DNA from 3 places in the Kitasatospora sp. NPDC051705 genome. Region 2 is predicted to be linked to each of the others. Evidence: riboswitches for the same ligand, from Rfam matches in the RefSeq annotation. Region 2 holds a riboswitch; each other region holds the start of a gene.
What was found. Region 2 has a riboswitch for cyclic di-AMP ahead of ACIA8Q_RS03880 (hypothetical protein). Riboswitches for the same ligand answer to the same signal wherever they lie in the genome.
Positions count from the first base shown of each region.

Region 1: linked by a shared signal. The riboswitch ahead of ACIA8Q_RS22335 (peptidoglycan DD-metalloendopeptidase family protein) and the one ahead of ACIA8Q_RS03880 (hypothetical protein) in region 2 are both predicted to bind cyclic di-AMP.
Region 3: linked by a shared signal. The riboswitch ahead of ACIA8Q_RS32795 (M23 family metallopeptidase) and the one ahead of ACIA8Q_RS03880 (hypothetical protein) in region 2 are both predicted to bind cyclic di-AMP.

Region 1 covers NZ_JBITCO010000018.1:32,483-42,142, forward strand. The annotation lists gene ACIA8Q_RS22315 (DUF3037 domain-containing protein) at 1-239, shown strand, start outside; gene ACIA8Q_RS22320 (MarR family transcriptional regulator) at 381-836, shown strand; gene purB (adenylosuccinate lyase) at 982-2,412, shown strand; gene ACIA8Q_RS22330 (MFS transporter) at 2,420-3,952, opposite strand; cyclic di-AMP (ydaO/yuaA leader) riboswitch at 4,265-4,448, shown strand; gene ACIA8Q_RS22335 (peptidoglycan DD-metalloendopeptidase family protein) at 4,451-5,452, shown strand; gene ACIA8Q_RS22340 (DUF2470 domain-containing protein) at 5,818-6,537, opposite strand; gene ACIA8Q_RS22345 (RidA family protein) at 6,683-7,090, opposite strand; gene ACIA8Q_RS22350 (IclR family transcriptional regulator) at 7,117-7,866, opposite strand; gene ACIA8Q_RS22355 (sugar kinase) at 8,021-9,124, opposite strand; gene ACIA8Q_RS22360 (alanine racemase) at 9,250-9,660, shown strand, end outside.
Region 2 covers NZ_JBITCO010000002.1:279,393-289,052, forward strand. The annotation lists gene ACIA8Q_RS03855 (SDR family oxidoreductase) at 1-499, opposite strand, end outside; gene ACIA8Q_RS03860 (TetR family transcriptional regulator) at 638-1,258, shown strand; gene ACIA8Q_RS03865 (PPOX class F420-dependent oxidoreductase) at 1,330-1,767, opposite strand; gene ACIA8Q_RS03870 (alpha/beta hydrolase-fold protein) at 2,159-3,301, shown strand; gene ACIA8Q_RS03875 (MoaF-related domain-containing protein) at 3,428-3,757, opposite strand; cyclic di-AMP (ydaO/yuaA leader) riboswitch at 4,202-4,360, shown strand; gene ACIA8Q_RS03880 (hypothetical protein) at 4,369-5,625, shown strand; gene ACIA8Q_RS03885 (hypothetical protein) at 5,757-6,329, opposite strand; gene ACIA8Q_RS03890 (IclR family transcriptional regulator) at 6,569-7,366, opposite strand; gene aceB (malate synthase A) at 7,555-9,207, shown strand; gene ACIA8Q_RS03900 (gamma-glutamylcyclotransferase) at 9,353-9,660, shown strand, end outside.
Region 3 covers NZ_JBITCO010000046.1:7,801-17,460, forward strand. The annotation lists gene ACIA8Q_RS32775 (SpoIIE family protein phosphatase) at 1-531, opposite strand, end outside; gene ACIA8Q_RS32780 (TetR-like C-terminal domain-containing protein) at 726-1,295, opposite strand; gene ACIA8Q_RS32785 (alpha/beta hydrolase) at 1,423-2,250, opposite strand; gene ACIA8Q_RS32790 (YiaA/YiaB family inner membrane protein) at 2,375-2,665, opposite strand; cyclic di-AMP (ydaO/yuaA leader) riboswitch at 2,911-3,069, shown strand; gene ACIA8Q_RS32795 (M23 family metallopeptidase) at 3,082-3,915, shown strand; gene ACIA8Q_RS32800 (hypothetical protein) at 4,020-4,892, opposite strand; gene ACIA8Q_RS32805 (GNAT family N-acetyltransferase) at 4,935-5,507, shown strand; gene ACIA8Q_RS32810 (sensor domain-containing protein) at 5,645-6,391, shown strand; gene ACIA8Q_RS32815 (class I SAM-dependent methyltransferase) at 6,522-7,322, shown strand; gene ACIA8Q_RS32820 (hypothetical protein) at 7,323-8,525, opposite strand; gene ACIA8Q_RS32825 (hypothetical protein) at 9,003-9,660, opposite strand, start outside.

The DNA of each region.
Region 1 (9,660 bases), on a different contig from region 2:
TGCTGGCGCTGGACCCGGTGGCGGACGTGCAGGGCGTGCGGCGGGCGCTGCACGGCATCGAGGCGGTGTGTGCGGGCGGCCCGCAGGCCGGTCCGGCGGAGGGGGACAGCCCCGGGCAGCGGTTCCGCTGGCTGACCGCGCCGCGCAGCGCGGTCGTCCAGCCGGGGCCGGTGCACACCGGGCTGACCGCGGACCCGGAGGCGGAGCTGCGGCGGCTCTTCGACCAGCTGGTCCTCTGAGGTCCGGTCCTCCGCCCTCCCCGGTCGTCCGCGGCCTTCCGCGGTCCTCCCGGTCCTCCGCGGTGACGGTTCCGCCTCCCCGGTGACGGTTGCCGTGGTCAAAGCTTGAGTTGGTGAAGCACTCCGCCGTACGCTGGTCCCATGGGTTCGACAGCGACGACGACCGTACCGACCAACGCCGAGTTGATGGAGGCGCTGGCCGCCGTCGGCGCGGCGTACTTCCAGGACTTCGCGGCCGCCGCCGCCCGGCACGGGCTCTCCTCGTCCCAGGCCAAGGCGCTGGGCTCGGTGCAGGAGCCGGTGCCGATGCGGGCGCTGGCCGGTCGGCTGGGCTGCGACGCGTCGAACGTCACCGGGATCGTGGACCGGCTGGAGTCGCTGGGCCTCGCCCACCGCGAGGCGGCGGCCGGTGACCGCCGGGTGAAGATCGTCGTGATCACGGACGAGGGCCGGGAGATCCTCACCCGGATCCGCGGCGAGATGGCCCGCACCCACCAGGCCTTCGAGGCGATGACCGACGAGCAGCGGATCGCGCTGCACTCGATCTGCGGGCAGGTCCTGCCGGTGCTGGCCGGGCGGGCGGGCACCGGGGCCTAGGACGCCGCAGCCCGGGCGTAGCGGCCCGGGCATGAGGCCCGGGCGTCGTGACCCGGGCACTGAGGCTCGGGCGCCGCGGGCGGGTGGGGCGCGGCCGCGGATCCGGCGGCGTTCCGGCTGACCTCGGCTGTTAGGCTTGCGAAGCGTGAGCGCGAAGCCCCAGATCCCCAATGTCCTGGCCTCCCGGTACGCCTCGGCGACCCTGGCCCAGCTGTGGTCCCCCGAGCACAAGGTGGTCCTCGAGCGCCACCTGTGGCTCGCCGTCCTGAAGGCCCAGCAGGACCTCGGTGTCGAGGTGCCGGCGAACGCCGTCGCCGACTACGAGCGGGTGATCGACCAGGTCGACCTCGGCTCGATCGCCGCCCGTGAGCGGATCACCCGCCACGACGTGAAGGCCCGGATCGAGGAGTTCAGCGAGCTCGCCGGCCACGAGCAGATCCACAAGGGCATGACGTCCCGGGACCTGACCGAGAACGTCGAGCAGCTGCAGGTCCGCCAGTCGCTGGAGCACGTGCGCGACCGCACGGTGGCCGTGCTGGTCCGGCTGGCCCGCCTGGCCGCCGAGCACTCCGAGCTGGTCATGGCCGGCCGCTCGCACAACGTGGCCGCGCAGGCCACCACTCTGGGCAAGCGCTTCGCCTCGATCGCCGACGAGCTGCTGGTCGCCTTCCGCCGCCTGGAGGAGCTGATCGCCCGCTACCCGCTGCGCGGGATCAAGGGCCCGGTCGGCACCGCCCAGGACATGCTGGACCTGCTCGGCGGCGACACCGCGAAGCTGGCCGAGCTGGAGCAGCGGGTCGCCGGCCACCTCGGCTTCGAGAACGTGCTGACCAGCGTCGGCCAGGTCTACCCGCGCTCGCTGGACTTCGAGGTGCTCACCGCCCTCGTCCAGCTGGCCGCCGCGCCGTCCAGCCTGGCCAAGACCATCCGTCTGATGGCCGGCCACGAGCTGGTCACGGAGGGCTTCAAGGAGGGCCAGGTCGGCTCCTCGGCGATGCCGCACAAGATGAACACCCGTTCCTGCGAGCGGGTCAACGGCCTCGCGGTCATCCTGCGCGGCTACGCCTCGATGACCGGCGAGCTGGCCGGCGACCAGTGGAACGAGGGCGACGTCTCCTGCTCCGTGGTGCGCCGGGTCGCGCTGCCGGACGCGTTCTTCGCCTTCGACGGCCTGCTGGAGACCTTCCTGACCGTCCTCGACGAGTTCGGCGCCTTCCCCGCCGTGATCGAGACCGAGCTGGACCGCTACCTGCCGTTCCTCGCCACCACCAAGGTGCTGATGGGTGCGGTGCGGGCGGGCGTCGGCCGGGAGACCGGGCACGAGGTCATCAAGGAGCACGCCGTCGCCTCCGCGCTGGCGATGCGTGCCGGCGCCCGGGAGAACGAGCTGCTGGACCGCCTGGCCGCCGACGAGCGGATCCCGCTGGACCGGGCCGCGCTGGACGCCCTGCTGGCCGACCGGCTCTCCTTCACCGGTGCGGCCGGTGCCCAGGTCGCCGAGGTCGTCCGCCAGGTGGAGGCCGTCGCCGCCGCCTACCCGGAGGCCGCCAAGTACGCGCCGGGCGACATCCTCTGACGTCGCCTCAGCCCGACGAGGGCCCCGCCGCCGTTCCGGTGGCGGGGCCCTCGTCCGTGTGCACGTGGCCCGGGTCGAGCGGCGGGGTGGTGCCGCAGGTCCACGCGCAGTCCGGCTCGGCGACGGGGTGGTCCTCCGGCGCGAGCACGTTTCCGCGGACGGTGGCGAGGGCGGTCAGCCCGCCGGCGCAGAGCAGACCGGCACAGATCAGCATCGCGGTGTGGAAGGCGGAGTCCACCGCGGACGGCACCCGGTAGGCGTCGCCGCTGAGCCCGGCGAGCGCCGGCAGGGCGGCGACCGCGAGCAGACCGGCCGCGCGGGCGGCGGCGTTGTTGACGCCGCTGGCGATGCCCGCGTGCCGCACCTCGACCGCGGCCAGCACCGTCGCGGTCAGCGGCGCCACCAGCAGGGTCATCCCGCAGCCCATCACCGTCACGGCCGGCAGCACGTCGGCCCAGTAGGTGGAGCCGGCGCCGATGCGCAGCATCAGCAGCACCCCGGCGGCGCACAGCAGCGGCCCGACGGTCAGCGGGATCCGCGGGCCGATCCGCTTGCCCAGCCGCCCGGCGCGCGCCGAGAACGTGAGCATCAGCACGGTGATCGGGACCAGGGCGAGGCCGGAGACCAGCGGGGAGAAGCCCGAGACGATCTGCAGCTGCACGACCAGCAGGAAGAACACCCCGCTGAACGCCGCGTAGACGCACAGGGTGACCAGGTTCACGGCGGTGAACAGCCGGGAGGAGAAGAGGCCGAGCGGCAGCATCGGCTCGGCGGCGCGGCGTTCGACCGTGAGGAAGGCCGCGCCGAGCACCAGCCCGACCGCTCCGGCGAACCAGACCGCGGGGGAGAGGCCCTCCCCGGCGGCGGTCAACGCGTAGGTGAGCGCACCGAGGGCGAGCGCGGCGAGCAGCGCACCGAGGACGTCGAAGCGACCGGTGGCGCTCTCGTCCCGGCTCTCCGGGACGTGCCGGGCGCCGACCGCGACGACGGCGGCCGCCAGCGGCAGGTTGAGCAGGAAGATCCACCGCCAGCCGGGGCCGTCCACCAGCCAGCCGCCGAGGAACGGGCCGACCGCCGCCGACACGCCGCCGAGCCCCGACCACAGGCCGACCGCCGCCGAGCGGTCCTCCGGGTGGAAGACGGCCTGCAGCATGGCGAGCGAACCGGGGGTGAGCAGCGCGCCGCCGATGCCCTGCACGGCGCGGGCCGCGACCAGCACCTGGATGGTGGGGGCGGCGGCGCAGGCCGCCGAGGCGGCGGCGAACCAGACCACCCCGATCAGGAACACCCGGCGCCGGCCGTACCGGTCGCCGAGCGCGCCGCCGAGCAGGATCAGCCCGGCGAGCGTCAGCAGATAGGCGTTCAGGGTCCATTGCAGGGAGGCGAGGGAGGCACCGAGGTCGGTGCCGATCCGGGGCAGCGCGACGTTCACCACGGTGCCGTCGAGCATCGCCATGCTGGAGCCGAGCACGGTTGCCAGGAGTACCCAGCGTCCCTGCGCGGTGCCCAGGCGCAGGGTGCCGGCCGCGGAGGTGGCCACGGCCCGATCCTGCGCCCCGCGGGGCCCGCGTGACAAGGGTCACCGGGGGGTGTGTCGACGGTGTGCGGTGCGTGAGCGAACGGTCGCGCAGCGGTGGCGGGATCGGCGCAGCGTCGTGGATCAGTGGCGCCGGGTGAATGGATTGTGCACGCACGGTGCAGCCGATCATTCGGAGTGTCACGGCCTCGGCGGGGATGGTTGTCCGTTCAAGAGATCGACATTGCTTCACCCGGACGGATGGGTTTTAGTTCAGCGACCGCCCGGCCAGTCCGGACGGATCCGCCGGGTGGAACGCCGAATCCTGCCGCTGCCCGGTGGTTCGAACTGAACTCTGTACGGCAGGAGCGGGGGACCCACAGGTAAGTCGCCGGACCGGGATCGGCACGCGCTTCGCGTACCGGATCCCAGGGCCGGCTTGGGGTGAAGCCGCGCATGCGGCCGGGCAACTCCAGCCCGAACCCGACAGCTCACCTCGCAGGCGTCGGAGAGGAAACTTCCATGCCTGCTCAGGCTCGTCGTATCGCCCTGCCCCGCGCCGCCCGCATCGGCATCGCCACCGCGGTCACCGGGGTCTCCTTCGCCCTTCCGCTCGTGGCCGCCGTGAGCGCCCAGGCGCACACCGCCCCGGCCGCCCCGGCCGCGCAGAGCTCCACCTGGACCGACGCCACCAGCGTCGACGCCAAGCCGGCCGCCCCGGCCGCCGCTCCCGTCACCGCCCCGGCCCAGGCCGAGAGCTACCGCGTCGTCAGCGGTGACACCCTGTCGAAGATCGCCGACGCCAAGCACGTCGACGGTGGCTGGCAGGCGCTGTACGAGCACAACCGCTCGGTCGTCGGCGGCAACCCGAACCTGATCTTCCCGGGTCAGCACCTCTCGATCGCCGGCCACGCCGCGCCGTCCGCGGACGCCGCCCCGGCGAAGCCCGCCGCCCCGGCCGCCCCGGCCAAGCCCGCCGCCCCGGCCAAGCCGAAGGCCCAGGTGCAGGCCAAGACCGAGGCCGCCAAGCCGTCCGCCCCGGTCCAGACCCAGGTGCAGACCGCCGCCCCGAAGCCGGCCGCCGCCGTCACCGCCGCCCCGGCCGCCGCCAGCACCTCGGGCTTCGTCGCCCCGCTGGCCAACCCGAAGCTGGGCACCGCCTACGGCGTGGCCGGTTCGATGTGGGCCTCCGGCCACCACACCGGCCAGGACTTCGTCGCCTCCACCGGCACCCCGCTGCGCGCCGTCGCCAACGGCGTCGTGGTGAAGGCCGGCAACGGTGGCGCCTACGGCAACGAGGTCGAGATCAAGCTCGCCGACGGCCACTACGCCGAGTACGCGCACCTCTCCTCGATCGGCGTGTCGATCGGTCAGACCGTCACCGTCGGCCAGCAGATCGGCCTCTCCGGTGCGACCGGCAACGTGACCGGCCCGCACCTGCACTTCGAGATCCGCACCGGCTCCGAGTACGGCTCGGACATCGACCCGGTCGCCTACCTGCGGGCGCACGGCGTCGCTCTCTGACCCTGACGGGTCGAGGGCCCGGTCCCGCCGGACGGGCCCTTCGGGACTACCGCTGATGCGGGGCGAAACGATCCTCCGGGATGGTCATGTCGGGTGACCGCTCGACCGGGTGATCGCCGCAACGGCGGACATGGGCGCGGGACACGCCCAGGCCGGCCCGGCTCGCGAGACCTCCCTCGCGAGCCGGGCCGGCCGCTGCCGTTTCCGCCGCCGTTCCCGGGGGCGTTCCCGGTGCGTCTCCGCTTCCGGCGCCGGCGCGCGCAACGGGCGGACGGCGCCGGGGGTGTGACGTCGGCCCCGGGGGCGTCCGCCGCCTGCCGCCTGTCGGCTGCCGTTCGCCGGGTGCCGTTCGCCGGGCTGCGGGTTCAGAGCCGGTGGACGGGCAGGCCCTGCTCCGCGGCGTTCAGCAGCTCGTGCACCCGCTGGCCGAACTCCTCGGTGTCGGCGACGGGTTCGGGGAAGACCAGGCGGACGTCGCGGTGGCCGTGCGGGTGGTCCAGGCGCAGCACCAGGCCGTGCCGGTCCAGGGCGAGCGGCCGGACGTCCGGCCGCCCGGCGAGCAGCGCCGGGTCGAGCAGCCGGGTGAGGACGGCGACGGCGTCCGCGTGGTCGTCGGCGAGGTGGGTGAGCAGTGCGGCCTCGTACCGGGCCAGCGGGTCGGGCGCGGCGTGGGCGAGGTCGGCGGCGGTGAGGGCGCCGGTGCCGTACGGGGTGGACAGGACGGCGTGGGCGACGTCCACGCGCAGGTGGACGCTGATGCCGTCGTCGGCGAGGTGGGCCAGGTGCAGCCGGCCGGCCAGGGTGAGGCGGGCGCGGATCCGGTCGCGGACGGCGACGGGGGAGACGTCGGTGACGTCGAGCACGACCGCGAGGCCGTCGGTCTCGCGCGCGGCGGCGGTGGAGAGCGGGGAGCCGAGCGGGGCGCGCAGGCGCAGCCGGGAGCCGTGGACGGAGACCGGGGTGTCCAGGTCGTGGTGCTCGCCGAGGGCGCGGACGGTGAGCGAGGAGGTCGCGGCGAGGAGGCTGTGGACCCGTTCGGCGGTGGTGGGCTCGGGCACCGGGGCGTCGTCGGTGGGCAGACTCATGACGGACCTCCAGTTGGTTAGGTGAGCCTAACCTAATCACCGTGGGAGGGTGTGGCAAGTGCCGCCCCGTCCGCGCCGTCCGAGCGGTGCGCGGAAGGGCCCGGACGCGCGGGGCGTCCGGGCCCTTCCGTCCGGGCGGCGGCGCTCAGCCGATCACGGCCTGGGCGTCGATCTCGACCAGCATCGGCTCCTGCGGCAGCTCGACGAAGACCGTCGTCCGGCAGGGCTTCACCCCGCCGGGCTTCACGTTCTCCTCGATGAACTCCGCGTAGACCTCGTTCATCAGCGGGAAGTCGGCCCGCTGCGTGAGGTAGACCCGGAACATCACCACGTCCTCGATGGTCGCGCCACCGGCCTCGACGATCGCCTTGACGTTCTCCAGCGTGCGCCGGGTCTGGGCCCGCACGTCGCCGCGGTACAGGTACTCGCCGGTCGCCGGGTCCTGCGGGCCCTGGCCGGAGACCTGGAGGATCGGGCCCTTGCGGACGCCCTGGGAGAACGTCCAGGCGGGCGCGGGGGCGCCGTCGGTGCGGATCTCGGTCTTGTCGGTCATCGGCTTCCTCGTGTTCTGGCGGTCGGTCAGGTACGGTCCGGGCGGCCGCAGTCGGCCGAGACGGCGCGGGCGGTGGCGAGCAGCTGCGGGAGGAGGTCCAGCACCTGCTCGTAGGGCAGCACGACGTCCGGGACGGAGATGGACGCGGCGGCGACGACCCGGCCGGTGACGTCCCGGATCGGCGCCGCCACGCAGTTGATGAACGCCTCGTGTTCGGCGTGGTCCTGCGCCCAGCCCTGGGCGGCCACCCGCTCCAGCTCGGCGAGCAGCTCCTCGGGCGTGGTGAGGGTGCGGGCGGTGTGCGGGGTGAAGTCGATCCCGGCGACCACCCGGCGGCGCTCCGGCAGCGGCAGGTCGGCGAGCAGCACCTTGGAGACGGCGGCGCTGTGCAGGGCGGCGCGCAGGCCGATCCGGGAGTACATCCTGACGGGGTGCCGGGAGTCGAACTTGTCGATGTAGACCACCTCGCCGCCCTCGTACGCGGCCAGGTGCACGGTCTGGCCGGTGGCGGCGTTCAGCTCGGCCAGGTGCGGGGCGGCGATCCGGCGCACGCCGCGCTGCTCCAGCGCCAGGCCGGAGAGCGCGAACAGGCCGGCGCCCAGGTGGTAGCGGTAGCCCGCGTCGCGGTAGACGAACCGTTCCTCCTCCAGGCTCTGGAGCAGTCGCAGCACGGTCGTCTTGTGGACGCCGAGCACCTCGGCCAGCTGGTCGAGGGAGCGCTCGCCCTCGCCCAGTTCGGCGAGGATGCGCAGGGCGCGGGTGACGGTCTGGCTCATCGTGCTCCGCTCGGAGGGCTCGGGCTGGGATCGCGGCGCGGGCCGGGGGCGCCGAGCGCGTCGCGGACGCCGCACGCGCCGCACGCGCCGGGAACGCGGGACGCGCCGGGAGCGCGGCGCCGGCCGGGGCTGCGGCGGGGGCCGGGATCGCTGCTCATTCTGCCCGTGCCCACCGGGCCGCGCGGGCCGGGCCCGCGGGGACGGCCGGGCCGGAGATGCCCCGTGCGCACACCCGGGTGGCCGCCCAGTCGGCGGGCGAGGCGTCGAGCAGCGCCGCCACCACGGCGGCGGGCGGCAGCTCGGCCTGGTCGCCGTGGGCCGTCAGCGCGCAGGCGGCGCTCAGGTGGCCGAGTCGCAGCCGACGGCGCTGGTCCAGGCCGCGGACGGTGCCGGCCAGGTAGCCCGCGGCGAACGCGTCGCCCGCGCCGGTGGCCTCGACCACCTCGACGGCCAGCGCCGGCTCGGCCACCGCCGTGCCGTCCCGCTCCAGGGCGGTGACGACGCGGGCCGCGTCCTTGACCACGACCGTGGCGGGGGAGGGGAAGCGCCGGCGCAGCGCGGACGGGTCCCCGGTGCCGAAGGCGGCCTCCGCCTCGTCGGCGCCGAGCAGCAGCAGGTCGGCGGCGTCCAGCAGCGGTGGCAGGACGGCCGGGTCGCGGCCGTGCCAGAGCGCGGGGCGCCAGTTGAGGTCGAAGCTGATCAGCCGGCCCGGGCGCGGGGCGGCGAGCAGGGCGCGCAGCAGGGCCAGGCAGTCGTCGGAGAGCGCGGCGGTGATGCCGGACAGGTGCAGCAGCCGGGCACCCGACAGCAGGCGCGCGGCCGCCGGGTCGGTGAGCAGGGCGGGCGAGAGCGCCGCGGCCGCTGAGCCGCGCCGGTGGTAGTGCAGCCGGCTGCGGCCGGGCCCGAGGTCGTGGCGGTGGCCGCTGTCGCCACCGACCTCCTTGAGGTAGAGGCCGGTCGGGCGGGCCGGGTCCACGGCGACCGCCGAGACGTCCACGCCGCGGGCGGCGACCTCGGCGAGCAGCCGCCGCCCGAAGCCGTCGTCACCGACCCGGCTGATCCAGGCGGTCGGAACGCCGAGCGCGGCCAGCGCGCCGGCCACGTTGGACTCCGCTCCGCCGACCGACAGCCGGAAGGTGTCCACCGCCTCCAGCGGGCCCGGGCGGTCCGGGAGCAGGACGGCCATCGACTCGCCCACGCAGACGGCCGTCGGGGGAGGCCCGGGGCGGCTCGGGCCCGGGGTGTCCTGTCGCGGCATCAGCTGGGCTCCTCGTCTGCGGCGGCCGTTCCGTTGACCGTGATCCGGCGCCGATGCTAGAACCGTGATGCCAGCATGTGCAACCCTCATTGCACATGTTGCAACATGGCAGATGGAGGAAGACGGTGGAGCAGACGTTCGCAAGCCCCGGCACCGGGCCGGGCATCGACGACGCCGCGGTGGCGGCCCTCGCCGACGAGACGCTCGACTGGCGGTTCAAGGCCGCCCCGTCGGACTCTCCCCCCGCCCGGTACCCCGGAGACGCCGCCGGCGCGCGGAGCGTCCGGGACTGGTTGGCCACCGGACCGACCCTCGACGGGCTCGGCACCCCGCTGCTCACCCTGGACGGCGCCGCGCTCGACCACAACATCCGCACCATGGCCCGCTGGTGCGCCGAGGCCGGGGTCGCACTCACCCCGCACGGCAAGACCACCATGGCGCCCGCGCTCTGGCAGGCGCAGCTCGCCGCCGGCAGCCACGGCATCACCCTCGCCAACCTGCCGCAGGTGCGCGTCGCCCGGGCCTTCGGCGTCGAG
Region 2 (9,660 bases):
AGGACTGGATGCCGCCCTTGGTGGCGGCGTACGCGGCCATGTAGGGGTGGGCGAAGCTCGCCGAGGTGGAGCTGAAGTTGACCACCACGCCCTTGCCGCCCGCGAGCAGGGCGGGGAGCGCCTCGCGGGTCATCAGGAAGGTGCCGGTGAGGTTGACCGCGAGGAGCCCGTTCCAGAAGTCCAGGGTGGTCTCGTGGGTGTGCGAGGAGCGGAGGATGCCCGCCGCGTTCACCAGGACGTCCAGCCCGCCGAGGCCGGCGACCGCCGCGGCCACGCCGGTGACGACGGCCGGCTCGTCCGAGATGTCCAGGACCTGGATGGTCAGCCGGTCCGCGACTCCGTCGGTGGTGGCGCGGTCCAGGGTCCTCTTCAGGCCGTCCTCGTCGACGTCGACGGCGACGACCCGTCCGCCCTCGGCGAGGATCCGGTGCACGGTCGCCTGGCCGATGCCTGAGCCGCCGCCGGTGATCAGGACGTTCCGTCCGCTGAAGCGCTCCATGGTGGTACTCCGTTCGTTCGTGGTCTCTCGACCTCAAGAGACACGGTACGCCTAGGTGGCATAACGTGCCAATAAGGCTTGTCGAGCCATGTGGCCAGGGCGTGCCGACCTGGCGCAGTCCCGCGTAGGCTGACCCTCGTGACCGGACGCCCGACCCTCACCCAGCGCCGCCGTGACGCCACCCGGCTCGACATCGCCCGCACCGCCGCTGCGCTCTTCGCCGACAAGGGGGCGGAGGCCACCACCGCCGAGGAGATCGCCCTCGCCGCGGGGATCTCGCTGCGCACCTTCTACCGGTACTTCTCGGTCAAGGAGGACGCCGTGGCCCCGCTGCTCGCGGCGGGCGGACGGCAGTGGGTCGACCGGCTCGCCGAGAGCCCGGCCGGACTGCCGCTGCGCGAGGCGCTGGAGAGTGCGGCGGCGGTGTCGCTGACGCCGGTCGACGAGGCGGGCGCCGAGATGATGCGGTGGACCCGCAGCCTGCTGCGCGACCCGCGCCTGGACGGCACCTGGCAGCGCGTCCACGCCGACTCCGAGGCGCGGCTGCGCGCCGTCCTCGCCGAGCGCTGCCCGGCGGGCACCGATCCGCTGGAGATCCGGCTGGCCGCCGCCGCCGCGACCGCGGCGATCCGGGTGGCCCTGGAGCAGTGGGCCTCCTCCGACGCGCCCGCCACCGGCCCGGACTCCCCGCAGGACCTCGGCGCGCGCTGCATGCGGGAGCTCACGGCCGGTTTGCGGCTCTGGGAACGGGTGTCCTGAAGCCCCCCCCGGGGGCGTGGCTCCGCCCCCGGCGCCGCTACGCCCTCGAACCCCCCGCCGGCTCCGGCGTGTCAGTCGCTCCGGCGGGCGGCGGCCGGCAGTGGTTCGACCCCCACGACCCGGCGGATCCGGGTGGGCTCGACGAACACGGTGACGCGCCGTTCGCCCGGCACGCCCCACTCGTAGCGGTCCGAGCCGAGGTACTTCCGGGCCAGGCGGTCCAGCTGGCGGTCCGCCTCCTCGCCGGTCACGAACTCCACGGCCCGGCCGTGGATCTGGACGCGGTCGTACGGGTCGTCCGGATCGGCGTGGGAGAGGCAGAGCCGGGGGTCGTGGCGGAGGTTGAGCTCCTTGACCCGCCCGACGGTGGTGTTGAAGAACACCCGGTCGCCCGCCAGGTCCACCCACATCGGCGTGACGTGCGGGGCCCCGTCCGCCCCGGTGGTCGCCACGTACCAGATCCGGGGCTCCCGCACCCGTGCCCGGATGTCGTCCGTCCAGCCGCCCATGGGTCGCCTTCCGTGTCGGTCCGTCTCGACCTGATGCACGCTCAGGGTAGGGGGTGCGTGGCCGGCGTGTCGGTAGGGCGGCGACGGTCGGCGCCGGGCCGTGGCCGTCGTCCGCCATCCCGCCGGCCCGGTCCGCCCGCGTGGTGACAACAGCTGACAGCTGACAGATTTCAGACGACAGATAACAGATAACAGATTTCAAACTCTGTCACCTGTTATCCGTTACCCGGAAACGACCAGCAGACTCCCCGTGACCTCCCAGCCGTCGTCAGCCTTCTCCCAGCCGGACGCTAGGGTTGATCCTCGCGCCCCGGCGGGGGGAACCGGGGTGACCTCCTCGGATGTCCCCAGCGGAGGGGACTGGAGTTCGAGGCGTGGGAGCAAGCAGGACATGGGTCTGACGAGCCACAAGGTGTTGGCGCTGACCGTATTGATCGCCGTCGTGATGATGGCCGGCACGGTCTGGCTCTGGCCCAGACTCGCGAGAGCGACCTGGCAGGCGGTCCTGGGGAGGATCGGCGCACTGCTCGCGACCCAGCTCGCGGTGCTCGCCGCGCTCGGCCTGGTGGCCAACAACTACTTCGCTTTCTACAGCAGTTGGGACGACCTGCTGGGCACCGGCGACACCGGACCGGTGGTCATCCACAACAAGGCGGACGCCTCCGGGCGCCTGCTCGTGGAGACGATCGGCCACGCCTCCGTCAAGGGCGGCGGCGCGATGGGCCGCGAGCCCGCCCAGTCGGGGGAGATCCGCAAGGTGCGGATCGACGGCGCGGTCAGTCGCCTCTCCACCGAGGGCTACGTCTACCTGCCGCCGCAGTACTTCCAGCCGGAGTACGCGCAGAAGCAGTTCCCGGCGGTGATCGTGAGCACCGGGTTCCCGGGGATCGCCGAGAACCTGATCACGCGCTTCAACTACCCCGGCGCGGCGCTCAAGCTGCTCCAGGAGGGCCGGATGCAGCCGACCGTCATGGTCCTGGTGCGCCCCTCGCCCGCCCTGCCGCAGGACACCGAGTGCGAGGACATCCCGGGCGGCGCGCAGTCCGACACCTACTTCACCAAGGACGTCCCCTCGGCGATCCAGGCGAGCTACCGGGTCTCCGCGGACCCGCAGGCCTGGGCCTTCATGGGCAACTCCACCGGTGGCTACTGCGCGCTCAAGCTGGCCATGCGCCACCCCGACGTCTTCCCGACGGCCGTCGCGCTCTCCGCCTACTACGACGCGGCGGACGACCCGACCACGGGGGACCTGTTCGGCGGCAGCAGCCAGCGCCGAAACGAGGCGAACCTGTTGTGGCGGCTGAAGAACCTGCCGCAGCCGAAGGTGTCCGTGCTCCTCGCCGGCACCAAGAAGGGCGACGGCGACTACCGGCGCGAGACCGAGGCCTTCGTCGACGCGGTGAAGGACCCGATGAAGGTGTCCTACAGCATGCTGGAGAACGGCGGCCACAACTTCGAGACGTGGAGCGCGCTGCTGCCCTCCTCGCTCGAGTGGCTGTCCCAGCACCTCAAGGTGCCCAACCAGACCGTCTGAGCCCCGGTCCGACCGGCCCAGGCCCGAGCCCGGCCCAGGCCCGAGCCCGGCCCAGGCCCGACCGACCCCTGACCGTAACGGCTCCGGACCGCAGCGGCCCCCGGCCGGACCGCCCGGACCGATCGGTCAGGCCACCCGCTCCAGGGTCCCGGTGTGCAGCTCGCCCACCCGGCCGCCCTCGCCCTCGAATGTCCAGAAGGCGCGGACCGTCAGCCTGCCGAGGTCCATCACGTGGCTGACGGTGATCCCGCTCTGCTCCGTCCAGCTGACGAAGTAGATCTCCGGCGCCACCTCGGCGACGTGCAGCCGCACGTCCTCCCACTGGCCCGCGGACTCGCCGAGGCCCTCCCAGCGCAGCCGCGTGCCGTCGGCCGAGTAGGCGTTGCGGAAGGCCGCGCCGTTGTCGGCCCGGAAGAGGTAGGTGCGGCCGGCGAAGGCGGGCAAGGGCGCGGTCATGGTGGGGCGGTACCTCGTTCCCGGTGGGGTGCGCACGGGTGGTCCGTGGGGTCTTGTGCACTGCGGAAGATGTCGGACCTCCAATTTATCCGACCGGGCGAGCCCGGCGGGTGCAGTTGTGCCGGGCGCGGCCGGGGGAGTCGGCCGCGCCGGAGGGCGCACCGGGCGGGCGCCCGCCGGACGTCCCTCGGCGGCACCGGCGAGCCGTCCTCCGGTCGCCGGGCGCCGGCGGCGCAGGCCGGGAGCCGGGTGGACGCCCGGCTCGGCCGAGGGGATGATCAACTCGACCGCCACGCAGCGTCGTTGATCGACACCACTGTGAGCTGCGCGACAACCCGCCCGGCAGAGTTGTCCGTTCACGGACGGTCTGCCTAGCCTGCAACGGCCGTCCGCCACGCGGACCCCGCCGCCGGGACGCCGAGTCCCGTCCACCCGCCGGCGGGCAACCGAGGACCACAGTGGACGGGAGCGGGGGAACCAAGGTCAGCGCCCGGCCCGCACGCTCTCCCGCGTGCGGGTCGCGGCTAGGGGTGAAGCCGCTCCCACCGGCGGCCGGGCAACTGCAGCCCGAACCCGACAGCTCACCTCGCAGGCGTCGCAGAGGACACCCCATGCACCAGCCTGCCCTCCGGCGCCGCACGCCGCGCCACGCCCGCCCGGCCCACCGGGGCCGCTTCGCCGCCCTCGCCGCCACCGGGGCGGTCGCCGTCAGCGGTGCCGGTCTGCTGGGCCTCCCGGCGACCGTCGCCGCCCACGCCGCCACCACCCCGACCGTCACCCAGGACCGGCTGGCCCCCGCGACGATGGTCGCCAACAAGGCCGCCACCGCCTCGCTGACCGTCCACTCCTCGGCCTGCGTCACCGCGAAGACGGTGGGTGTGGGCGTGCGCGACGCGCGCGGCACCAACCTGGACTTCCCCGGCAACCTCTCCAACGTGCAGATCTGCCCGAGCGGGCTGTCCTTCACCAGCGGTGCCCGCGCGCTGCCGGCCGGGACGTACAGCCAGTTCGGCTTCTGGCAGGACCTCGGCGGCGCCTGGCACAACCTGCCCTCGCAGCAGCTGGTGGTCTCCGGCACGGCGACCCCGACCCCGGCTCCCACCGCCACCCCGACGCCGTCCCCCACCAGCGCCCCCGGTGCCACGGCGAGCCCCTCGGCGGGCACCCCGGCCTCCCCGGTCGCGGGCAAGGCGCTGACCTGGTCCGACGAGTTCAACAGCTCGATCACCTGGGGCTCGCGCTGGGTCGGTGACAAGAGCACCGCCTACAGGTACGGGAACCACAACCCGGACGACAACAAGCTCGACCTGCTGAACAAGAACAACGTCAGCGTCGCCAACGGGGTCGCCACCTTCACGGCCGCGCCGAGCGGCACCACCCTGGAGAACGGCAAGCAGGCCTGGAACGCGGGCTTCCTGACCACCGAGGGCTCCAGCGAGGGCTTCCAGGTCAAGACCGGCGACTACGCCGAGACCCGGGTCAAGCTGCCGTCCGGTTCCGGTGCCTGGCCGGCCCTGTGGACCTGGAAGAACGGCAACGGGGAGATCGACTCCTTCGAGTACCACCCCGACAACCCGAACCTGCTGGAGCTGACCAACCACGTCAACCCCGGCAACGCCAAGTACTACACCGACGCCGGTGCCGTCGCGAAGGACCAGTGGGTGACGATCGGCACCTACTACGGCGCCAACTCGGTCGACTGGTACGTCAACGGCGTCAAGGTCTTCTCGGACGGCAAGGGCGTCGGCGCCAACTGGTCGGCGTACCTGATCCTCAACCTCTCGGTGTGCGCGGGGCAGTACCACCCGGCGCCGCAGGGGACCACGCCGCTCAGCATGGCCGCGGACTACGTCCGGGTCTACCGCTGACGCGTGAGCCGTCGGGTCCAGCCGCTCGGGCCCGACGGCTCACGTGATCACCGCCGGCAGCCCGTTCCCGGCTGCTGACGCCCGAGCGCCCGGGGCCGACCACTCGGCCCCGGGCGCTCGGGCGTACCGGCTCAGTCGTTGGTCGTCTCGACCACCCTGATCTCGAACGGCTTCCGGTTGTTGGTCTCGTCCTTGTCGTCCGCGCCGCGCACCGCGACCCAGCCGCCCTGGAGGGTGCCGAGCGGGAGGTCGGGGGAGAGGCGGACCGGGACGAGCGCGGTCGCGCTGCGCCCCGACTTCAGCCCCGCGGGGAAGACGCAGCGCACCCGGTGGCCGTTCTGGAACACCTCGCAGTCCTCGGGGAAGAACGGCTCCTCGGGGGTGACCCCCTCCGGCAGGGTGACCACGACGGTGAACGGCGAGGCGGTGGTGTCGGGGCCGCCGTTCCCGACGAATGCGTGGATCGTCGTGCTGCCACCGGGCGGAGCGGGGTCCGGGTCGATCCGGACCACCTCCAGGTCGGAGTTCGAGGGCTTGACCAGGGCCGCGCCGACGTCCACCACCGGCCGCGGCTCGGGGCGGCGCAGCGCCCAGGACGGCCCGGCGGCCAGCACCGCCACCGCGCAACCCGCCGCCACCACGGCGACCAGCCCGGCCCCACCGACCCCGCCGGATCCCCGACGCCCCGTGCTCCTGCGTTCCATCGCGACTCACCCGTGCCCTTGCGCTCCGGCGGCCCGCGCCGTCGCGCGCCGCGCCCGCACCCAGGGTGGCGGGGCGGCCGCCGGGGGCCCGGACAACCCGCCAGCCGTTCGCCTGGACGGGCGCACCGGTGCACCGGAAGTCGGCTCGTCGGACCTCCGGCGCACCGGGGGCCGTCCGGCCTGCGGCGCATCCGGGGTCAGGCCGGCCTCCGGCGCACCGGGAGAGGGGCTGAGCCCGTTCAGGGAGCCAGGACCTGCCCCAGCCGGGCCGCGATGTGGTGCATCACCGGGACGAGCGCGGAGGCGCCGGCCTGCTCCTCCAGCGCGCGGATCCGGGCCTCGGGGCCGGAGACGGAGAGCGCGGTGGGCGTGGGCGCGCCCGGTACGGCGAGCGCGATGCAGCGCACGCCGATCTCCTGCTCCTGGTCGTCGACCACGTAGCCGCGCTCGCGCGCCTCGGCGAGCTGCTCCAGCAGCTCCTGCGGGTCGGTGACGGTGTACTCGGTGTGCGCGGGCAGCGGGTTGGGGCCGAGCACCGCGCGCGCCTCCTCCTCGGGCAGCTGGGCGAGCAACGCCTTGCCGACGCCGGTGCAGTGCGGCTGCACCCGCCGGCCGACCTCGGTGAACATCCGCATCGAGCGCCGCGACTGCACCTGCCCGACGTAGACCACCTCGCCGCCCTCCAGCACCGCCAGGTTGGCGGTCTCGCCGGTGGCCTCCATGAGTTCGGCCAGGTAGGGACGGGCCCAGCTGCCGAGCAGGCGGCCGGCCGTCTCGCCGAGGCGGATCAGCCGGGGGCCGAGGGTGTAGCGGCGCGCGGTGTCCTGGCGCACATAGCCCTGCTGGACGAGGGTACGAACCAGGCGGTGGATGGTCGGCATCGGCAGGCCGGAGCTGGTGGAGAGCTCGCTGAGCGTGGCGACACCACCGGAGTCGGCCAGCGCCTCCAGGAGCTGGAAGGCGCGCTCGACGGACTGCACGCCGCCGCTCGCGCGGTCGGTGCCCGTCGTCGATGCTGTGTCGGGGGTCGCAACCACCGGCGTTCCCTTCGCTGTCGGGGAGGAGTAGAGTCCCGGCGATCACATCAACAAACCGTTGAAATTCTGTATCGCGGAAACTAGTCTCCACCTTACAGAATCGAACCCGCCGACAGGTGGGTTCCGATCAAGGAAGTTCCCACCGGAGCTCCCTTCGCCAGGCTCAACCGCTTAGGAGTGTCCTGCCCATGGCTACAGATCAGGGACCCGTCGGCGCCTCTCCCGCCGCTCCGGTCGTCACTGTCGCCGGTCCGCGCGTCCACCGGGCGGAGGAGGTGCTCACCCCGGAGGCCGTCGCCTTCGTCGTGGGCCTCCACCGCACGTTCGAGGCGCGCCGACAGGAACTCCTGGCCCGACGGAAGGCGCGCCGGGCGGAGATCGCGCAGGCCGGCACGCTGGACTTCCTCCCCGAGACCGCCGACGTCCGGGCCGGCGACTGGAAGGTCGCCGAGGCGCCCCGCGCCCTCCAGGACCGCCGGGTCGAGATCACCGGCCCCACCGACCGCAAGATGGTCATCAACGCCCTCAACTCCGGGGCGCGGATCTGGCTCGCCGACTTCGAGGACGCCACCTCCCCGACCTGGGAGAACGTGGTCAGCGGCCAGATCAACCTGATCGACGCCTTCGAGGGCCGGATCGACTTCACCACCCCGGCCGGCAAGTCCTACGCGCTCAAGCCCGCCGCCGAACTCGCCACCGTCGTGGTCCGCCCGCGCGGCTGGCACCTCGACGAGACGCACCTCCTCGTTGACGGCACCCCGGTGGCCGGCGCCTTCCTCGACTTCGGCCTGTACTTCTTCCACAACGCCGCGCGGCTGATCGCCAAGGGCGCCGAGGACCCGAACTCCGGCCCGTACTTCTACCTGCCGAAGACCGAGAGCCACCTCGAGGCCCGGCTCTGGAACGACGTCTTCACCCACGCCCAGGAGCGGCTCGGCATCCCGCACGGCACCATCCGGGCCACCGTCCTGATCGAGACCATCACCGCCGCGTTCGAGATGGACGAGATCCTCCACGAACTGCGCGACCACGCCGCCGGCCTCAACGCCGGACGCTGGGACTACCTGTTCTCGATCGTCAAGAACTTCCGCGACGCCGGCGAGCACTACATCCTGCCGGACCGCAACACCGTCACCATGGCCTCGCCGTTCATGGCCGCCTACACCCGGCTGCTGGTGCAGACCTGCCACCGCCGCGGCGCCCACGCGATCGGCGGCATGGCCGCGTTCATCCCCAGCCGCAAGGACCCCGAGGTCAACGCCGCCGCCCTGGAGAAGGTCAAGGCGGACAAGGACCGCGAGGCCGGCAACGGGTTCGACGGCTCCTGGGTCGCCCACCCCGACCTGGTGCCGGTCGCCCGCGCCTGCTTCGACGCGGTGCTCGGCGAGCGTCCCAACCAGAAGGACGACCCCGGTCCGGCCGAGCCCGTCACCGCCGCCCAGCTGCTCGACATTGCCGGCGCCGGCGGCACCTGCACCCGTGCCGGCCTGCACAACGCCGTCCAGGTCGGCGTCCGCTACATCGAGGCCTGGCTGCGCGGCCTCGGCGCGGTCGGCATCTTCAACATGATGGAGGACGCGGCCACCGCCGAGATCTCCCGCTCGCAGATCTGGCAGTGGATCCACAACGGCGTCGTCCTGACCGACACCGGCGAGAAGGCCACCGCAGAGCTGGTCCGCACCCTGGTCGCCACCGAGCTGGCCGAGCTCCGGGCCGAACTGGGCGAGGACGCCTACGCCGGCGGCCGCTGGCGCGAGGCCGCCCAGCTCTTCGAACAGGTCGCCCTGGCCGAGGAGTTCGCGGACTTCCTGACCCTCCCCGCGCTCCCCCTGCTGGGCTGAGCCTCAATCTATCCGCCGACGCCACCGCTGCCGCCTGCCAGGCTGTAGCAGTCCCGCCGGCCCATTGCTCCGTTCCGTACGGCGACGAATCCACCTCTCCTCTCGTCGTCGTACGGGACGGCCCTTCCCGGTGAGGAGTTCACCCGTGGCACGCATCTTCTTCAACGGCCAGGCCATGGTCGGCGGCCCCTTCCACGCCAAGGTCGCCGACGCGCTGGTCGGCCCGGCCCGCACCGCCCCCGGCTACCGGTTCTTCGCCATCGACGTCGACGGGGAGAAGGACGTCTGCCCCGGCCTGCTGGCCGACTCCGGCGTCGACAGCGCGATCGTGGGCGAGCTGTACGACATCTCCCTGGACCACCTGCGCGACGTCATCCTCCCCGGCGAGCCGCACGAGCTGGAGCTCGGCGTGATCAAGTTGGAGGACGGCTCCGCGTGCCTGTCCATGCTGCT
Region 3 (9,660 bases), on a different contig from region 2:
CAGCCGGTGGGCGCAGGCGTCGCCGATGGTCTCCAGGACGTCCAGGTCGCGGCGGGGGACGGTGCCCCGGTGGGCCAGCGCCAGGGCGAGCACGCCGACCGGCCGCTCGTCGACGATCATCGGCAGGGTGATCACGGCGACCATCCCGGTACCCATGCCGGCGTTCCGGTTCGGGTAGTCGACGCTGGTGTGCTCGGGGGTGAGCAGGTAGGGGCGGCGCAGCCGCAGCGCCATCGCGGCGGGGAGGTCGCCGGCCGGGTCGACGGTGCTGTACCGCTCGTGGGCCCAGTCCGGCAGGCCGTGCGAGGCCGTCAGCCGGAGCATTCCGGCCGGGTCCAGCAGGTAGAGCGCGGAACCCTCGCCGGTGATCCAGCCGGGGCCCTCGGCGAGGACGGTGCCGAGCAGCTCGGCGGCGGTGGTGCAGGAGAGCAGTAAGCGCACGCAGCGCATGGCGCTGCGGCCGCCCGGACTGCTGGGCTGCGTCCGGCTGTCGTCCTCGGACGGGGGGAGCCACGGCGAGGTCAGGTCCATCGGATACCCGGCCTTTCCGTTCCGAGGAGGGTGGTGGGTGCCCTTTGGGTGCCCGGAGGGGCACTTAATTCTTAATACCTTATTTCTCAAGTGGGTGCTGAAGCGGGTGAACGGCGCCCCCGCAGCCCCACCGGCACCGGTGCTCCCGCCCTCCCCGCCGCGGGCCCGGGCCGGTCGGCGCCCCGGCGGCGGGCTCAGGCCGAGGGCCAGGAGCGCAGGCCGGTGGTGAGGGTGCTGATCAGCCGGTCGTGGGTGGTGGTGAGGTCCTCGGCGAGCTGGAAGGCGCCGGCGATGGAGAGCGAGGCGAAGCCGTGGGCGACGGAGCGGACGGTGCGCGCCGCGTGGATCACCTCCGGGCCGTCGAGGCCGTACTCCCGGAGGACGGCGATGATCACGCCCACCAGCCGGGCCGCCGCGCGGGAGAGGTCGTCGTCGGGCTGCGGGGCCTGGGGCAGCGCGGCGTAGCGGTGCGGGTGCTCGGCGGCGTACGCGTGGTAGGCGCGCAGGACGGCGGCGACGGCGTCGTCCCCGCTGCGGCCGACGGCGGCCTCGGCCAGCCGGTCCGCGAGCTCCTCGGTGACCCGGACGGCGAGCAGCCGGCGCAGCTCGGCGAGCCCGCCGCTGACGTGCTTGTAGAGCGAGGGGGTGGCGACCCCGGCCCGGGCCGCGACGGCGGCCAGGGTGAGGGCTTCGGAGCCCTGTTCGTCGATGAGGGCGAGGGCGTGGCCGACGACCTGGTCGGGGGTCAGTCCTACTCGGGGCATGGTGCGGTCTCTCCGTGGACGGGCGGACGGGCGGGCGGGCGGTGCGGACGACCGGGGCGGGCCCGGGCGCGGCGGGGCGGACCGGGCTCGGGCGAGCGGGCCCGCGGCCGGGGCCGGGCGTCAGGCGTCAGGCGAGCTCGGCGAGGAAGGGCAGCAGGGCGCCGGCGGTGGCCTCCGGGGCGTCGGCCATCGGGTAGTGGCCGGATCCCTCGATCATGACCTTCCGGGCGCCGAGCGCCGCGGTCTGCCGGTCGGCGACGGCCTCCGGGTCGGGGAAGTCGGGGTCCTTGCCGCCCATGACGACGAGCGCGGGGCAGCGGACGGCGGCGGTCCAGCCGATCGGCGCGGAGTCGCCGGAGACGTGTCCGCGGGTGGCCGTCCGGCGGCCCGGGGTGCGCATGGCGGCGACGAGTCCGTCGACGTAGGCGTCGAAGTCGGCGGGCCTGGCACCGGGGAAGGCGAGCTTGCGGTGGTAGAAGCCCCAGAAGGCCGGCCAGTGGACGATCAGGGCGCCCATCGCGCGGACGACGCCGCGCATGAGGGCGTTGGCCGGGGGGTTCTCGACGAAGGCGTCGATAAGGGCGATCCCGGCGACCCGCTGCGGGGCGTCACCGGCGACCTTGACGACGGTCGCGCCGGTGTAGGAGTTGCCGACGAGCACGGCGCGTTCGATGCCGAGGTGGTTCAGCAGGGCCAGGACGTCGGTGGCGATGGCGGCGGGTGAGTAGTCGTCCCAGACGATCGACGACTCGCCGAAGCCGCGCAGGTCCATGGTGATGACGCGGTGGCCGGCGGCGGTCAGCAGCGGGTGCAGGTGCCGGTAGGCGGCGCGGGTGTCGAGCATCCCGGGGAGCAGGACGACGGGGGCGCCGTCGCCCTGCCGGGTGTCGTCGTAGGCGATGCGCCCGCCGGGGACGTCGAGGTACTGGGTGCTGGTGGCGCTGGTGGCGTTCATGGTGGGCCTCCTGGGACCGCCGCTGCGGGTCGTCGGCGTCTGCCGATAGCCATAAAGCTAAGGCTAATAGCCTTAGCCGTCAAGCCCTCGGTGCCGTCCGCCCCCGGGGTCCCGCGGTGCCCGCTCAGACCCCGTCGACCTTGAACGGGTCGTGCTCGCTGAGCAGCTTCTCCAGCCGGGCCTGGTCCACCCGGGTGACGATCTCGTTGGTCTCCTGCCGGTCCCGGACCACCTTGGCGAGCGTGAAGGACGAGGTGACGGTGTAGAGGAGCCCGATCGCCAGGAAGGCGCGGGTCCAGCCGCCGACCGGCAGGTAGGCGATCCCGACGGCGAGGGCTCCGCCGGACAGCGCGAAGGAGAGCACGGCCTGGATGTAGTACGCGGCCGTGGTGCGGGACTGCATCGGTGCGTTCATGGCGTCAGGATGCGGCGGGGTGATCGGTCCGCACATGAGTAGGCGTACTCAGATGGGGGGTCGTTCGCTGACGTTCGATCACGTCGAGCGGCTCAATGCCGGTCAATGGGGACAAAACCCGCCATCACCTACCAGGGCGCCCTGGTCATCTGCGGTCGTCCCGGGCGGACGGCTTGGAATCGGGGCGCCCTAGGATTAACGTTTGATAACGCAGCGCGGTCGTCAACGCCGTACCCAGACGGCACCGTGCGCCGTCGCCTAATCCCGCCGGCCGGCCTCCGGGCAGGCCAGGGAGCCGGGGAACCACGTTCCTTGGGGTGAATCGGCGGGGCCCAGGCCCGGCCGTAGGAGACCTTCCTGCTCCGAACCCGTCAGCTAACCCGGTAGGCGCGAAGGAAGGAAAGGAGCGCGCCTCCGTGGCGTCGACGCACACCCCGGCACACCCGGCCGGCCCCGCAGCCGGTACCCGGCTCCTCGACCACCCCGGCATGGCCGACCTGGAGCACCCCGCCCCGGAAGCCGACGCCAACCGGCACCGGATGCCGCGTCAGACCCGCGGAGCCTCCCCGCTGCTCGGCGTCACCGCCGTCGCGGCCACCCTGGGCGCCACCGGCTTCGCCTCCGCCACCCCGGCTGCCGCGCCCGCCGTCGAGGCCCCCGACGAGACCCCGGTCGCCCTCTCCGCCGACCCCGGGCTCGCGCTCGCCGCCCGGATCCAGCAGCAGGCCGACAGCCAGCGCACCGCCGCCGAGGAGGGCGCCCGCGTCCAGGCCGCCAAGGAGGCCGAGGCCAAGGCCGCCGCCAAGGAGGCCGAGGCCAAGCGGGCCGCCGAGGAGGCCGAGCGGGCCAAGGCCGCCGCCCTCACCCTGCCGGTGAAGGACTACAACCTCTCCGCCCACTACGGCCAGAGCGCCCGCTACTGGGCCCACCTGCACACCGGTCTGGACTTCGCCGCCGACACCGGGACCCCGGTCTTCGCGGTCGGCCAGGGCACCATCACCTCGGCCGGCTGGTCCGGTTCGTACGGCTACCGGATCGTCGAGACCCTGCCCGACGGCACCGAGATCTGGTACTGCCACCTCTCCTCGATCATCAAGGGCTCCGGCAAGGTCACCTCCGGCCAGCAGATCGGCAAGGTCGGCGCCACCGGCAACGTCACCGGCCCCCACCTGCACCTGGAGGTCCGCCCCGGCGGCGGCGCCCCGGTCGACCCGGAGACCTGGCTGGAGCAGCGCGGCCTCACCCCCTGAGCCGGCGCCCCCACCGGCCCCCGCCGACCGCGGCGGACCCGAACGGACCGGAGCCCCGGCCGCACGCGTGCGGCCGGGGCTCCGGCACGTCGCCCCGCGGGCGGCTACTCCTGCGGCAGCCCCGCCAGGTAGGCGTCGATCTCCTCCTGCCCCGGCTCCGGTGCGAGGTCCGGGAACTCCTCCAGAAGCAGCCGCGCCAGCCCCGGGACGGTCCACTCGCCGCACAGGTCGAGCGCGGCCTGCGCCGCAGCCTCCTCGAACTCCCCGAAGCCCCCGGACAGTTCGTCCGGCATCGGCCGGCCCGCGGCGGTCAGCTCCGCCAGGTTGCGGTAGCTGCGCCGCATCAGACCCTGCTCCAGCAGCCGGCGCGCGCCGTCCGTCGCCATGCCGACCGACAGCACCCGGGCCGGCCCCCAGCCCTGCTCGTCCAGCTCGTCCAGCCAGCCGGTCGGGACCAGCGCGGCGATCGCCGCCAGCCGCTCCTCCTCCGCCAGCTCCCGGAAGCCGTCCAGCCAGGCCCGCACCGCCGCCGGGTCCGCGACGTCCACCTCGTACGCGTGCAGCAGCAGCGCGTACAGCCGGGGCCAGGTCACCAGGTCGGCCCGGCGCAGCAGCCCGGCCGCGACCTCGCCCTGCCACTCGGCCTCGGCGTGCAGCCGCTCCTGCCGCTTGGCGTTCAGCCGCCGGGCCGCCCGCTGGTGGTCCACCAGCAGCTCGACCGCGGCGCCGTACGCCAGCGGGTCCGTCTCCGGCCCGGGCTGGACGTAGAGGTGGAGACGCTCGTAGAGCAGGTGCTCCACCGCGTTCGAGGTCAGCTCGGGCCAGCCGTCGTGCATCCTGCCCCCGCCCAGCTCCAGCAGGGCCAGGACGGCTCGCAGCGGCCCCTCGGCCACCGGGGCGCGGCCCTCCGCCGCCGCCCAGGCGAGCAGGTCGGCGGCCCTGGTGCGCGGGGCGAGCCGCAGGTCTTCGTCGTTCATAGCCCGAACGGTAACCGCTGGCCGGGGGTAGGGTCGCCAGCCATGGTCCCCGTACGACTCACCGGCTCCCGACTGGCCATCCGCGAGTACCACCACACCCCCGGGGACGTGGACGCGCTGCACGCGCTGTTCGGCGACCCGGAGGTCACCCGGTACCTCCCGTTCGACCCCTGGGACCGCGAGACCTGCGCCGACCAGATCGAGCTCTACCTGGAGGAGGCGCTCGCGCGGGAACGGCGGACGTACCAGCTCGCCGTCACCCGGCGCGAGGACGCCGAGGACCCGGCGGACGCCACCCCGATCGCCCACGCCTCCCTGACCCTCGGCACCGGCCGCCGCGCCGAGCTCGGCTACGCGGTCGGCCGCGGGGCCCGCGGACGCGGTCACGCGGGCGAGGTCGTCGGCCTGCTCTGCGGGCTGGCCTTCGGCGCCCTCGGCCTGCGCCGCCTCACCGCCCGGGTCGACGTGGACAACCGGGCCTCCGCCGCGGTGCTCACCCGGCTCGGGTTCCGGGCGCAGGGGCCGGTCCGGCACGACCCGCCCGGGGGCGGCGTCCGGTCCGGCGTGCACCGGTACGCGCTGACCACCGGGGAGTGGGCCGGCCCGGCCGGGTGACCCGCCCGGCTGAGCGCGGCCCCGGACCGGGGGGTTAACCCCACCCCCGATCCGCCGGGTCCCCGGATCGTTCCGCACCGCCCGCTCGACCAGACTGGCCGGGTCAGTAACCGAGAACGAGGGACCGAGGCCGGGACATGAGCAGCAGCCGAAGCATGCAGGAGCGCGACTGGGACGTCCTCGGCGGTTACGGCGACGACCCGTACCGCACCCCCGCCCGCTCCAGCCGGCCCGGGTCGGTGCCGTCCTTCTGGCGGGCGCCGTTCGCCGGGCAGTACTACCGCGAGATCGGCTACGCGCTCACCGGCCTGCCGGTGGCCGTCGTCGGCTTCTCCCTCGTGATCACCCTGTTCTGCCTGGGGCTCGGCACCTTCGTCACCGTCCTCGGCCTGCCCGTGCTGGCCGGCCTGACCACCGCCGCCCGGGGCCTGGGCCGGACGGAGCGGGCCCGCGCCCGCGGCATGCTGGGCCTGGACGTCCCCGAGCCGGAGCCGGTGCGCCAGGTCCGCCCGGGCACCTGGGGCGCGATCACCGCGCGGCTGGCCGACCCGGCCGGCTGGAAGGCCGCGCTCCACCAGGTGGTGATGTTCCCGTGGGCGGTCTTCAGCTTCACCATGACGACGACGTTCCTGCTGCTCGGCTGGGCGATGGCGCTCTACCCGGCGTACCACTGGGTGTTCCCGACCTTCACCGACTGGCGCGGCTACCGGCTCTTCGACTTCTCCGACAGCGACCACGTCCGGCACGTCTACTACGTCGAGGGGGCCTGGCAGATCGCCGCCTTCTCGCTGGCCGGCGTGCTGCTCGTCCTGCTCACCGCGCAGCTGGTCCGCGGCCTGACCGCCGTGAACCGGTCCGCCGTCCGGAGCCTGCTCGCTGGCTGACCCCGCCCGGCCGCCGTCGTCTCCCCGGCCCCCGACCCCCGGCTGCTGACCCCCGCCCGCCGACACCGGCCCCGCCCCCGCCCGGAGACCCCCGGATGCGGGCGGGGCCGCCGCGTGTTCCGATGGCCGGGTGGCCGCCGTACGCACCCCCGCCGACCGGGGCACCGGGGCCGGGCCCGCCGCCCGGCCGGCCGCCGAGGCCCCGGTCGCGGCGGACGACGCCGTCCTCGTCACCTCCCGGCCACTGGACGAGTACTGCGCCCTGTTCGACCTCACCCGGTCCCAACTCGCCGCCCTTCCCGGCCCGTTGCTGGACTGCCCCGGCGGTGCGGCCGGGCTGGCCGCCGAAGCGCGCGAACTGGGCTGCCGGGTGATCGCCGCCGACCCGGCCTACGTGCTCCCCGCCCCCGAGGTCGCCGCCCACGCGCTGGCCGCCCGGGCCTCGATGGCCGCGGCGATGGCCGCCCGGCCCCACCTGTACCCGGCGCCGCACCCCTACCGCTCCGAGCGCTACCTGCGCAGCTGGGACCGCGCCCGCCGGCTCTTCACCGCCGACGCGGCCGCGCACCCGCAGCGCTACGTGGCCGCCGCACTGCCCCGGCTGCCCTTCGCCGACGGCTCCTTCGCCCTCACCCTGAGCGCCTACCTGCTCTTCGCCTACCCCGAACGGTTCGGCATCGAAGGGCAGGTGGCCGCACTGGCCGAACTCGTCCGGGTCACCTCCCCGGACGGCGAGGTCCGGGTCCAGCCGCTGCACGACGGCCACGGCCGCCGCTGCGGCCACCTCGACCCGCTGCGCCGCGCGCTCGGCGAGCGCTGCATCGCCAGCGAGATCCGCCGCTTCCCCCGCGCCGAGGACGGCCGGACCCGCCGCCTCCTGGTGCTGCGGGCCGCCGACCACCGCCGCCGGGCCGCCCGGGACGGGTCCTAGCTAGGGAGCGCCGGTCGAGCCCGGATCCGGCGCCGCGGCCGGACCGGGCACCGGCACCGGCCCGGGTGCCGCGGCCGGATCCGGGAACGGACCGGGAACACCGGCCGGATCCGGGGACGGCACCGCCTGGGCGCCGCCCGACTGGGCTGGGACGAAGGCCGCCGGCCCGAGCCGGGACAGTATCTTCTCGGCCAGCCAGCTGCGGTCCGACCCGTACGGGATCCCGTCCGGCAGCATCAGCTGCCCGGCCACCGCGTCCCGCAGCCGCTGCGCCTCGGGGCCGGGCAGCCGGGAGAGCAGGCCGCGGGCGGCCAGCAGCGCGTGGTACTGCTCGAAGCCCGAGCGCGGGTGCTCGATCGCGTCCAGCACGCTCGGCAGGTGGGCGAGCGACGGGTCGCCCTGCATCAGCGCGAGGGCCTGGATCCGCCGGCCCTCGGACCCGTCCGCGTAGAGGTCCCGCACCTGGTCGGAGGTGAGCGCGGAGCGGCGCGCGGTCGAGCGGACCTCGGCCACCACGCCGTCCGGCCCGGCCGAGGGGGAGGCGGCGGGCGGCAGCTGTCCGGCCAGCGCGGCCGGCTGTTCCGCGCTGCCGCCCAGCAGCCCGAGCTGCTGCATCGCGCGGACCCGCAGGTCGTCGGCGCCCACCTTGTCGCCCTTGCGGTCGCGGTCCTGCCCGGCGAGGAAGAGGTCGAGGGCCTGGTCGGCGTCGGTCAGCACCTGCGGCAGCGCGAGCCGGGTGACCAGCCAGCCGGCCAGGAAGCCGAAGACCAGGAAGTACAGCACCAGCGCCGCGGCGAAGGGGGCGGCGCCCTCGCCCCCGCCGAGCGCCGGCGAGAGCGCGGCGCCGAGCTGGTGCAGCCGTTCGCCGAGCGAGCCGAGCTGGGTCAGCCCGACGCCCAGCAGGACCTTGGTCAGCCAGTCGGACACCTGCTCCAGGTTGGTGTTCGGCGCGTACGAGCCCTGCGGCTCGCCGGTGCCGCCGCCGCGCACCCGCGGCACCCCGAACAGGAAGCCCAGCGCACCGCCGAGCACCGCGGAGGCGCCGGTCACCACCAGGCCGCCGCCGAGGGCCTGCCAGCCGTGCTCCCGCCCGAGCGAGAACAGCAGCAGTCCGAGCAGGCCCGTCCCGGCCAGCACCCCGGTGGCGGCCCACCGGGCCGTCCGCAGGGCCGCCGTGCCGCCCCGCTGCCGCGCCTTCGTCATCGCCGCCCACCCCCTGTGTCCGCGCCGCTCCGCTCCGGAACCCCGCGCCGACTCTAGCGCCGCGGCCCCACCCCGGGAACGACCCGGGGGAGGCCCGGGTACGACGCGGGCGGGCGCGGATCCGCGGGGGTGACATCGGGGGGTGGGGGTGGTGCGGACGCCTCCGGACAGCAGACAGCCCGCGGGCTGCTCCTCCGCGCCGGCCCGTGCACTGGCCGGGCGCCGAGGCACCGGGGATGTTCCGGTGAGCCCGCGGGCCGGGTGACTGCTGTGGATTTCGCCTGCCGGAGGCCTCGGGCCTCTCCCTGCGCAGGCAGGGGCGGCTCTAGCGAGCAGCCACCTCACGCATCCTGAAGGAACTCAACTCAGGATCACCTCCTTTCAGTGTGCCGCCACGATAGGCAGCCCACCGCGGGGAGGGCAACGGATTATTCGCGGCCACCGTCCGGGCGTCCGCAGGGCGGTGGCCGCGCCCGGTCAGGCGGACTTGATCTGGTTCTCGAACTTGGAGAAGTCGATGGTGTTGTCGGCCGGCGGGGCCTGGACGGTGATCGGCTTGTCGAAGTCGCTGAAGTCGACGCTGCCGTTGCCGTCCTTGGCGCCGGTGTGCTCGATCCGGACGGGGTACGGCTTGCCCTCGGTGGCGACGTGGATGGTGGAGACCTCGCCCTTGGTGTCGGTGACCTTGAGGCTGAAGGTCTTCACGCCGTTGACGGTGCCGGCGGAGCCCTTCTCGGCCTTGCCGTCCGAGCCGTCGTCCTCGACGATCTTCTTGCTGAACTCGGCGAGGTTGCAGACGGAGGCGAGCGACTGCATCTTCGGGTCGGTGGCCGGACCGGTCAGGTAGCGGCCCTTGAACAGCTCCGCGGCCTGGGCGCCGTTCGGGCCGCCGAGGTTGGTCCAGAACGCCTTGTCGGGCTTGACGTAGGTGGTCTTGCCGTCGCTGATGATCTCGAACTGGCCCTTGTCCCCGGCGGACATGGTGCCGTTGCACTGGCCCTTGGTGTCCACGGCCAGGTTGAACTCGGTCTTGCCGTCCTCGTCGACGATCGAGCCGGCGATCTTGAGGGAGGTGGCGCCGGCGAGGGCGTCCTTGGCCTGCTTCTCGATGTCCTGCGCGCTCAGCTTGTCGGTG